Linked DNA regions of Variovorax paradoxus. Each later gene encodes a partner of the first gene's protein in a complex. Links are inferred from orthologs where the notes say so. Each region holds a gene or a part of one and is shown on either strand. Other genes may lie near its edges.

Evidence for each region. The genes of interacting proteins can lie anywhere in the genome.
Region 2: secY (region 1) and secG share a complex: the UniProt entries of both Escherichia coli proteins name them as parts of the sec protein translocase complex. The link is inferred for Variovorax paradoxus from one-to-one orthologs.
Region 3: the proteins of secY (region 1) and secA are in contact, whole or in part, in a crystal structure (PDB 3DIN), measured with the Thermotoga maritima proteins. The link is inferred for Variovorax paradoxus from one-to-one orthologs. Residues at the interface, in WP_004081795.1 of Thermotoga maritima: Glu108, Gly109, Glu110, Glu111, Ala236, Glu237, Arg238, Arg239, Ile240, Thr241, Ile242, Gln243, Tyr244, Ala245, Arg246, Arg247, Val248, Thr249, Gly250, Arg251, Arg252, Val253, Tyr254, Gly256, Ala257, Ser258, Thr259, Tyr260, Leu261, Pro262; in WP_004082002.1 of Thermotoga maritima: Glu261, Ala262, Arg263, Lys300, Ala301, Arg302, Thr303, Ile304, Ile305, Leu323, Tyr324, Asp325, Pro326, Val329, Ser330, Tyr333, Ile336, Lys340, Phe345, Val349, Glu363, Phe364, Tyr374, Ser375, Gly376, Gly377, Glu393, Ile395, Thr482, Ser483.

What each region holds. Positions count from the first base shown.
Region 1 is NZ_CP045644.1:1,897,791-1,900,716, reverse strand. The notes cover bases 71-2,926. They hold secY (preprotein translocase subunit SecY), read right to left. Parts: upstream 2,228-2,926; coding sequence 914-2,227; downstream 71-913. Other genes in these bases: rpsE (30S ribosomal protein S5), read right to left, coding at 2,916-2,926; rpmD (50S ribosomal protein L30), read right to left, coding at 2,698-2,880; rplO (50S ribosomal protein L15), read right to left, coding at 2,255-2,686; rpmJ (50S ribosomal protein L36), read right to left, coding at 726-839; rpsM (30S ribosomal protein S13), read right to left, coding at 337-702. Outside these bases: more of rpsK, read right to left, coding at 1-70. UniProt on the Escherichia coli protein: The central subunit of the protein translocation channel SecYEG. Consists of two halves formed by TMs 1-5 and 6-10.
Region 2 is NZ_CP045644.1:3,814,646-3,817,429, reverse strand. Bases 5-2,718 are described here. They hold secG (preprotein translocase subunit SecG), read right to left. Parts: upstream 1,710-2,718; coding sequence 1,299-1,709; downstream 5-1,298. Other genes in these bases: GFK26_RS17370 (NAD(P)H-quinone oxidoreductase), read right to left, coding at 2,526-2,718; tpiA (triose-phosphate isomerase), read right to left, coding at 1,748-2,512; GFK26_RS17390 (NADH-quinone oxidoreductase subunit A), read right to left, coding at 668-1,027; GFK26_RS17395 (NuoB/complex I 20 kDa subunit family protein), read right to left, coding at 173-652; GFK26_RS17400 (NADH-quinone oxidoreductase subunit C), read right to left, coding at 5-159. In the rest of the region: more of GFK26_RS17400, read right to left, coding at 1-4; more of GFK26_RS17370, read right to left, coding at 2,719-2,784. UniProt on the Escherichia coli protein: Subunit of the protein translocation channel SecYEG. Overexpression of some hybrid proteins has been thought to jam the protein secretion apparatus resulting in cell death; while this may be true it also results in FtsH-mediated degradation of SecY.
Region 3 is NZ_CP045644.1:7,256,191-7,259,581, forward strand. What follows is about bases 5-3,325. They hold secA (preprotein translocase subunit SecA), read right to left. Parts: upstream 2,992-3,325; coding sequence 205-2,991; downstream 5-204. Other genes in these bases: argJ (bifunctional glutamate N-acetyltransferase/amino-acid acetyltransferase ArgJ), read right to left, coding at 5-174; GFK26_RS33790 (DciA family protein), read left to right, coding at 3,196-3,325. Also shown: more of argJ, read right to left, coding at 1-4; more of GFK26_RS33790, read left to right, coding at 3,326-3,391. UniProt on the Escherichia coli protein: Required for protein export, interacts with the SecYEG preprotein conducting channel.

The DNA.
Region 1 (2,926 bases):
GAGCGCAGCCAGGGCGCGCACCGACGACTCGCGACCAGGACCGGGGCCCTTGATCTCGACGTCGAGGTTCTTGATACCTTGTTCGACAGCAGCACGGCCGGCCACTTCGGAAGCGACCTGCGCAGCGAACGGGGTCGACTTGCGCGAGCCCTTGAAGCCCTGGCCACCCGACGAAGCCCACGACAGGGCGTTGCCCTGGCGATCGGTGATCGTGATGATGGTGTTGTTGAACGAGGCATGCACGTGGGCGATACCGTCCGCAACGTTCTTGCGAACCTTCTTGCGAACGCGCTGTGCGGCGTTGTTTGCAGGTGCTTTAGCCATGCTTGTCTATCCTTATTTCTTCAGGGACTGCGCAGCCTTGCGCGGACCCTTGCGGGTGCGGGCGTTGGTGCGCGTGCGCTGGCCGCGCATCGGCAGGCCGCGACGGTGACGGAAGCCGCGATAGCAGCCGATGTCCATCAAACGCTTGATGTTCATCGTCGTCTCGCGACGCAGATCGCCTTCGATCGTGAACAGAGCGATCTGGTCGCGGATCTTTTCGAGATCGGCGTCGGTCAGATCCTTGATCTTCTTCGAATATTCGATGCCGCTCGCTTCGCAGATTTGACGGGCGCGGGTGCGACCGATACCGAAAATGGCGGTCAGGCCGATTTCAGCGTGCTTGTGCGGCGGGATGTTGATGCCAGCAATACGTGCCATGTGCGTCCTCTAATACTCTTCAATCAACCCTGGCGCTGCTTGTGGCGCGGGTCGGTGCAAATCACACGCACCACACCTTTACGGCGGATGACCTTGCAATTACGGCAGATGGTTTTGACCGAAGCCGAAACTCTCATTTCATTCTCCTAAAACTGTTTAACGTGGCGGTACACCGCCCACACCCAAATTCTCAATACTGAAACTCACAGCCCTACGATGTCTTGAAGTTAGCCTTCTTCAGCAGCGATTCGTACTGCTGGGACATCATGTAGTTTTGCACCTGGGCCATGAAGTCCATCGTGACGACCACGATGATCAGCAGGGAGGTACCACCGAAGTAGAACGGGACGTTGTACTTCAGGATCAGGAACTCGGGCAGCAGGCAGACGAAGGTGATGTACACCGCGCCAGCCAACGTCAGGCGAACCAGAATCTTGTCGATATAGCGAGCGGTCTGGTCACCCGGGCGAATGCCAGGAATGAACGCACCACTCTTCTTCAGGTTGTCGGCCGTTTCCTTGCTGTTGAACACGAGTGCCGTGTAGAAGAAGCAGAAGAAAACGATCGCAGCAGCGTACAGCAGCACGTAGATCGGCTCGCCCGGACGCAGTGCGCTGGCGATGTCCTTGATCCAGCGGAAGCCACCGTCACCGGCGCTGAACCAGCCCACCACCGTTGCCGGCAGCAGAATGATCGACGACGCGAAGATCGGAGGAATCACACCGGCCATGTTCAGCTTCAGGGGCAGGTGCGACGACTGACCGCCGTAGACCTTGTTGCCAACCTGGCGCCGCGCATAGTTCACGAGGATCTTGCGCTGACCGCGTTCCACGAACACCACGAAGTAAGTGACCAGCACCACGACAGCGATGATGAAGAGCGCGACGATGGGGTTCATCGCACCGGTCGTCACCAGCGAAGCCAAGCCACCGATGGCACCCGGGAGACCGGCCGCGATACCTGCAAAGATCAGGATCGAGATGCCGTTGCCCAAGCCGCGTTCGGTGATCTGCTCGCCGAGCCACATCAGGAACATCGAACCAGCGGTCAGGCTCACCATGGCGGTCAGGCGGAAGCCGAAACCGGGGGCGATCACCAGACCAGCCGACGATTCGAGGGCCACTGCGATGCTGAACGACTGGAACAGGGCCAGGCCGAGTGCGCCATAGCGCGTGTACTGCGTGATCTTGCGGCGACCAGCCTCGCCTTCCTTCTTCAATTGCTCGAAGGTAGGAAGCACGTAGGTCATCAGCTGCATGATGATCGACGCCGAGATGTACGGCATGATCCCCAACGCGAACACGGTGAAACGCGACAGCGCCCCGCCCGAGAACATGTTGAACAGGCTCAGAATGCCGCCCTGCTGGCCCTGGAACAACGCTGCCAGCTGGTCCGGGTTGATACCCGGCACAGGAATGTGCGCGCCAATCCGGTAGACCACGAGCGCGAGCAGCAAAAAGACGAGCCGACGACGGAGGTCGCCGAACTTGCCTGTTTTTGCGATCGTTGCCGCGTTAGTTGCCACGAAGAACTTCTTTCAGTCCGAAGGTGATCAGGCGAAGCTGCCGCCGGCCGCTTCGATCGCAGCCTTGGCACCAGCGGTCGCACCCACGCCCGTCAGCTTGACGGCCTTGGTGAGTTCGCCGGTCTTGATGATCTTGACGACCTTGGCGAGCTGGCCCACGAGGCCGGCTTGCTTCAGTGCCAGGACATCGACTTCGGCCAGGCCGAGCTGCTCGAGAGCAGTCAGCGTGACTTCGGCGTTGTACTTCAGCAGGTGCGACTTGAAGCCACGCTTCGGCAGGCGACGCTGCAGCGGCATTTGACCGCCTTCGAAGCCGACCTTGTGGAAACCGCCTGCGCGCGACTTCTGGCCCTTGTGACCGCGACCTGCGGTCTTGCCGATGCCGGAGCCGATACCGCGGCCGACGCGACGCTTGGCGTGCTTGGCGCCAGCTGCCGGCTTGATGCCATTGAGTTCCATATCAGTCTCTCTTACAGAACTTTGACCAGATAACTGATCTTGTTGATCATGCCGCGCACTGCGGGCGTGTCTTGCAGCTCGCTCACGCTGTTGAGCTTGCGCAGGCCGAGGCCACGCACGGTCGCGCGATGCGATTCCTTGGTGCCGATCGGGCTCTTCACCAGCTGCACCTTGAGGGTTTGTTGTTGCGTCATTTGAATGCTTCCTTCAGCCTTGCGAGAGCTTGCGCTCAGGCGAAGA
Region 2 (2,784 bases), 1.9 Mb from region 1 along the record:
GGGCGCATCGCGCAGCAGCGTTGCTGCATCGATGTAGTCGGCGGCACTGACCACGACGGTCACTTCTTCGAGCGCGAGCGTCACGCTCTTGGCCTTGGCGCCGAGCGTCTCGGCGATCGTGGCGCGCAGCACCTCCGGCGAAATTGCAAAGTCAGTCATCGTCGGCAATCTCTCAAGCGCGGGCAATGGTATTGGTGCGGCGAATTTTCTGCTGCAGCTGAATCACGCCGTACAGCAGTGCTTCAGCGGTGGGCGGGCAACCCGGCACATAGACGTCGACCGGCACGATGCGGTCGCAGCCACGCACCACGGAATAGCTGTAGTGGTAGTAACCGCCGCCATTTGCGCAGGAGCCCATCGAGAGCACCCAGCGCGGCTCGGGCATCTGGTCATAGACCTTGCGCAGCGCCGGCGCCATCTTGTTGCACAGCGTGCCGGCCACGATCATCAGATCGGACTGCCGCGGGCTGGGGCGAAACAACATGCCGAAACGGTCGATGTCATAGCGGGCAGCGCCCGCGTGCATCATTTCGACCGCACAGCATGCGAGGCCGAACGTCATCGGCCAGAGAGATCCGGTCTTCGCCCAGTTCACGACCGAGTCGTAGGTCGTGGTGACGAAGCCTTCTTTGAGAACGCCTTCAATGGCCATCGTGTTGCTTCCTTGTCATTCCCAGTCGAGCGCGCCTTTTTTCCACTCGTAGACAAAGCCCACGACGAGGATGGCGAGAAAGATCATCATGGCCCAGAAGCCAACAGCGCCGATTTCCTTGAGCGCAATGGCCCACGGAAAGAGAAAGGCAATTTCGAGATCGAAGAGGATGAAGAGAATCGCGACGAGGTAATAGCGCACGTCGAACTTCATGCGCGCATCCTCGAAGGCCTCGAAGCCGCACTCGTAAGGCGCGTTCTTCGCAGCGTTGGGCCGATTGGGCCCAAGGATGTATCCGATGACTTGCGGGGCGACGCCTACGCCGACCCCGACCAAAATGAACAAAAGGACGGGAAGGTAGGAATCGAGATTCATCGAGAAATTTTCACCGCTTGCCACCGACAGAAGAGCCTCTGGATAGAGATCTTCTGCCGGTGAGATTTGGTGCGGTCGGCGAGACTCGAACTCGCACAGCTTTCGCCACTACCCCCTCAAGATAGCGTGTCTACCAATTTCACCACGACCGCGGTTTTAAACTGTCCAGATGGCATGAGGTGCCGTTGAGGCATTTGGCTTTCTGAACAGATTTAGAGTTTACCCTGAAATGAAGCCGTTTCTCACAGACGGCTGCATGAAAACAACCTGATTACTTGGCCGGAATCTGGCCGGTGCCCGAAACAGGAGCCGCAGGCGCCGAAGCAGCCTTGGCAGGTGCTGCTGCAGAGGGGATTTCACCCGCAGCGCCCGTCGCAGGAGCAGCCGGTGCAGCAGGCGTGCCCACGGCGGCGCGCTCCAGCAGGCTGCCACCGCCCGCAGGACGTGCGTGACTGAAGTAAGCCAGCAACAGCGTGCAAGCAAAGAACACCGCAGCCAGCACGGCCGTCGTGCGCGAAAGGAAGTTGGCACTGCCGCTGGCACCGAACAGGCTGCCCGCACTGCCGCTGCCGAAGGCCGCACCCATGTCGGCGCCCTTGCCGTGCTGGATCAGGATCAGGCCGATCATTGCCAGCGCCGACAGCATTTGCACGCCGACCAGAAGATTGAGGACCACGTTCATTCGTTCTTACTCCTAAGTGATGGCTGCCGTTGCCGCGATCAGCGTGCAGCGGCAGAAATGATCTGCAAAAAGTCGGGCGCCTTCAGCGAGGCGCCACCGATGAGGCCGCCGTCGATGTCGGCCTGCGCCAGCAGTTCGGCGGCGTTCGCCGCGTTCATGCTGCCGCCGTACAGAATCTTGATGCCCGCGGCATGCTCGCTCGCCGCATGGTGCAGTTGCGCACGCAGCACGGCGTGCACCGCCTGCGCCTGCGCCGGCGAAGCCGTCTTGCCCGTGCCGATGGCCCAGACCGGCTCATAGGCCACGACGATCTCGCTGATGCAGTGGCCGTTCAGATGAATCACCGCGGCCAGCTGACGCTTGACGACCTCTTCCGTCTGCCCTGCTTCGCGCTGTGCCAGCGTCTCGCCGACACAGACGATCGGCGTGATGCCGTTCGCCAAGGCTGCCGCCGTCTTGGCCGCCACCACGTCGTCGGTTTCGCCGTGGTACTGGCGACGCTCCGAATGGCCGACGATGGCATAGCGCACGCCGAAGTCCTTCAGCATCGCCGCCGATTGCTCACCGGTGAACGCACCTTGCGGGTGGGCCGAGATGTCCTGCGCACCGAGCGCCAGCGACGGCGTGTCCGCCAGCAGCGATTGCAGCTGGGCAAAGTACGGCGCAGGCGCACACAGTGCGACACCGCAAGCCGCCGGGCTGACAGCCAGCCCTTGCTGCAGGGCCTTCACCAGCGCCTCGTTGGCGGCCAGGCCGCCATTCATCTTCCAGTTGCCGGCAATCAGTTTCTTGAAAGTTGTCATCGCGTTGTTCGTCTCACCAAGTCAGCACGATCTTGCCGATGTGCTGGTTCGATTCCATCAGGGTGTGAGCCTGGGCCGCACCGCTGGGCTCACCTGCTGCCGCATAGGTGCTGTGGATCACGGGCTTGACCGCGCCGCTTTCGAGCAGCGGCCAGACCTTCTCGCGCAATGCCTTGGCGATGGCGCCCTTGAACGCCACCGCCCGCGGACGCAGCGTCGAGCCGGTGATCGTGAGCCGCCGACGCAGCACGAGGCCCGCGTTGATCTCGCTC
Region 3 (3,391 bases), 5.4 Mb from region 1 along the record:
CGCGCAGAAACGGTTCTGCGTGAACACGCCGCCGACCGCCGAGCCTTCGTCGATCAGCACGACGGTCAGGTCCTTGCGGTTGGCCTTGCGCACGCCGGCTTCGGCCACGCCGATGCGGACGCCGGGCACCGCGAACAAGGCGGCAGGATCAGGGGCGGACAGGTTCACGGGCATGGGATTTCTCTCAATAAAAAGTGCGAGGCTTCAGTTCAGCTTGCCGTGGCACTGCTTGTATTTCTTGCCGCTGCCGCAGGGGCACGGGTCGTTGCGGCCGACGCGAGCAAAGGCAGCGGCTTCGGCGCTCAGGGCGCCGGTGCCGACGGCCGCGAGGCGACGCTGGTTCTCTTCGTCGACGCGCACCTCGACCTCGCCCGTCTCGGTGGGCGCGGTGTAGGTGATGTTCGAGACGTTCTCGCCGCGGCTTTCCATTTCTTCGGCCGCCTGCTCGAGCTGTTCGCCCGACTGCACGCGCACCGTCATGAGCTGGCGGGTGACTTCGTTCTTCACCGAGTCGAGCAGCTGGCCGAAGAGCTCGAAGGCCTCGCGCTTGTATTCCTGCTTGGGCTGCTTCTGCGCATAGCCGCGCAGGTGGATGCCCTGGCGCAGGTAGTCGAGCGAAGCCAGGTGTTCGCGCCAGTGGGTGTCGATGCTCTGCAGCAGCACCATGCGTTCGAACTGGGTGAAGTTCTCCTGGCCGATCAGCGTGACCTTGGCGTCGAAGCTCTCGTTGGCGTAGGCCACGATCTTCTCGACCACTTCCTCGTCGGAGATGGCTTCCGACGACTCGACCAGCTGCTTGAGCGGCATGTCGATGCCCCACTCGCTGAACAGGCTCTTCTCGAGGCCGTCGAGGTCCCACTGCTCTTCGACCGATTCGCGCGGCACGTACTGGCGCGCGAGGTCGGTGAAGCAGCCTTCGCGCAGCGCGGCGATCTGCGCCGTGAGGTCGGTCGCGTCGAGGATGTCGTTGCGCTGCTGGTAGATCACCTTGCGCTGGTCGTTCGACACGTCGTCGTACTCGAGCAGCTGCTTGCGGATGTCGAAGTTGCGCGCCTCGACCTTGCGCTGCGCGCTCTCGATGCTGCGCGTGACGATGCCGGCCTCGATGGCTTCGCCGTCGGGCATCTTCAGGCGGTCCATGATCGCCTTCACGCGGTCGCCCGCGAAGATGCGCATCAGCGGATCGTCCAGGCTCAGGTAGAAGCGCGAGGAACCCGGATCGCCCTGGCGGCCCGAACGGCCGCGCAGCTGGTTGTCGATGCGGCGCGACTCGTGGCGTTCGGTCGCAATGATGCGCAGGCCGCCCAGCGACTTCACGAACTCGTGGTCCTTGGTCCATTCGGCGCGCACGTGCGCGATGTCGGCCTGCTTGGTGGCTTCGTCGCGGCCTTCGTCGGCCTCGATCGCCTCGATCATCTTCTCGATGTTGCCGCCCAGCACGATGTCGGTGCCGCGGCCGGCCATGTTGGTCGCGATGGTGATCATCTTCGTGCGACCGGCCTGCGCCACGATGTCGGCTTCGCGGGCGTGCTGCTTGGCGTTCAGCACCTGGTGCGGCAGGCCCGCCTTCTCGAGCAGGGCGTCGATGATTTCCGAGTTCTCGATCGACGAGGTGCCCACCAGCACGGGCTGGCCGCGCTCGTAGCACTCGCGGATGTCCTGGATGGCCGCTTCGTACTTCTCGCGCGTCGTCTTGTAGACGCGGTCGAGCTGGTCGTCGCGCTTGCTGATGCGGTTCGGCGGAATGATCGTGGTCTCGAGACCGTAGATTTCCTGGAACTCGTAGGCCTCGGTGTCGGCCGTGCCGGTCATGCCGGCCAGCTTGCCGTACAGGCGGAAGTAGTTCTGGAAGGTGATCGAAGCGAGCGTCTGGTTCTCGGCCTGGATCTCGACCCCTTCCTTGGCTTCCACGGCCTGGTGCAGGCCATCGCTCCAGCGGCGACCGCTCATGAGGCGGCCGGTGAATTCGTCGACGATGACCACTTCGCCCTGCTGCACCACGTAGTGCTGGTCGCGGTGGTACAGGTGGCGGGCACGCAGCGCGGCATTCAGGTGATGCATCAGCGTGATGTTGGCCGGGTCGTACAGCGACGCGCCCTCGGGAATCAGCTTCAGTTCGCCCAGGATGCGCTCGGCGTTCTCATGGCCGTCTTCGGTCAGGAACACCTGATGGGTTTTTTCGTCGACCGTGAAGTCGCCGGGCACCGTGACGCCCTCGCCCGTGCGCGGATCGGCTTCGCCTTCCTGCTTCTTGAGCAGCGGCACCACCTTGTTGATCGCCAGGTACAGGTCGGTGTGGTCTTCGGCCTGGCCGCTGATGATCAGCGGCGTGCGGGCCTCGTCGATCAGGATGGAGTCGACCTCGTCGACGATCGCGAAGTTCAGGCCACGCTGCACCCGGTCGCCGGGCTCGTAGACCATGTTGTCGCGCAGGTAGTCGAAGCCGTACTCGTTGTTGGTGCCGTACGTGATGTCGCTGCCGTAGGCGGCCTGCTTTTCCTCACGCGGCATCTGCGGCAGGTTGATGCCGACCGACAGGCCCAGGAAGTTGTACAGGCGGCCCATCCAGGTCGCGTCGCGGTTGGCCAGGTAGTCGTTCACCGTGACCACGTGCACGCCCTTGCCGGACAGCGCGTTCAGGTACACGGGCAGCGTGGCGGTCAGCGTCTTGCCTTCGCCGGTGCGCATTTCGGAGATCTTGCCGTTGTGCAGCGCCATGCCGCCGAGCAGCTGGACGTCGAAGTGGCGCATCTTCATGACGCGCTTGGAGCCTTCGCGCACGGTGGCGAAGGCTTCGGGCAGCAGGTCGTCGAGGCTTTCGCCCTTGGCGACGCGGTCCTTGAATTCCTGCGTCTTGGCGCGCAGCGCATCGTCGCTGAGCTTTTCGAACTCGGGTTCGAGCGCATTGATGCGCGTCACCGTCTTGCGATACTGCTTGAGGAGCCGGTCGTTGCGACTGCCGAAGATCTGGGTCAGGAAGTTGGTTGCCATGGGCGTGGAGAGGGGCGGGCACCTGACACGACAGGCACTGCGACCGGATTCCCTAAGATATGGTGAAAGCAGTTGGGCGCACCTTCTTCGAATGCAAGCTTGGCAAGTCTCGAAGTCGGATGGCCCCGTTCCGGAACAAACGCCGACGCAAGCGTCGGCAAACCGGGCATTTTAGCTGTCTTGTTTCTAACCCCTGGATTACCCATGTATCGCCGACTTCCCCCCGCCATTTCACTGCACGAAGCTGCGGCAGGCGCCCCCACCCTGGGGAGCCTGATGGCGCGCGCGCGGGACACGGCCGAGCGGCTGAAGGCCATCGAAGGGTTGATTCCGCCGGCCATGCGCGCGGCCATCCAGCCGGGGCCGGCCGAGGGCGATGTCTGGTGCCTGCTGGTCAAGG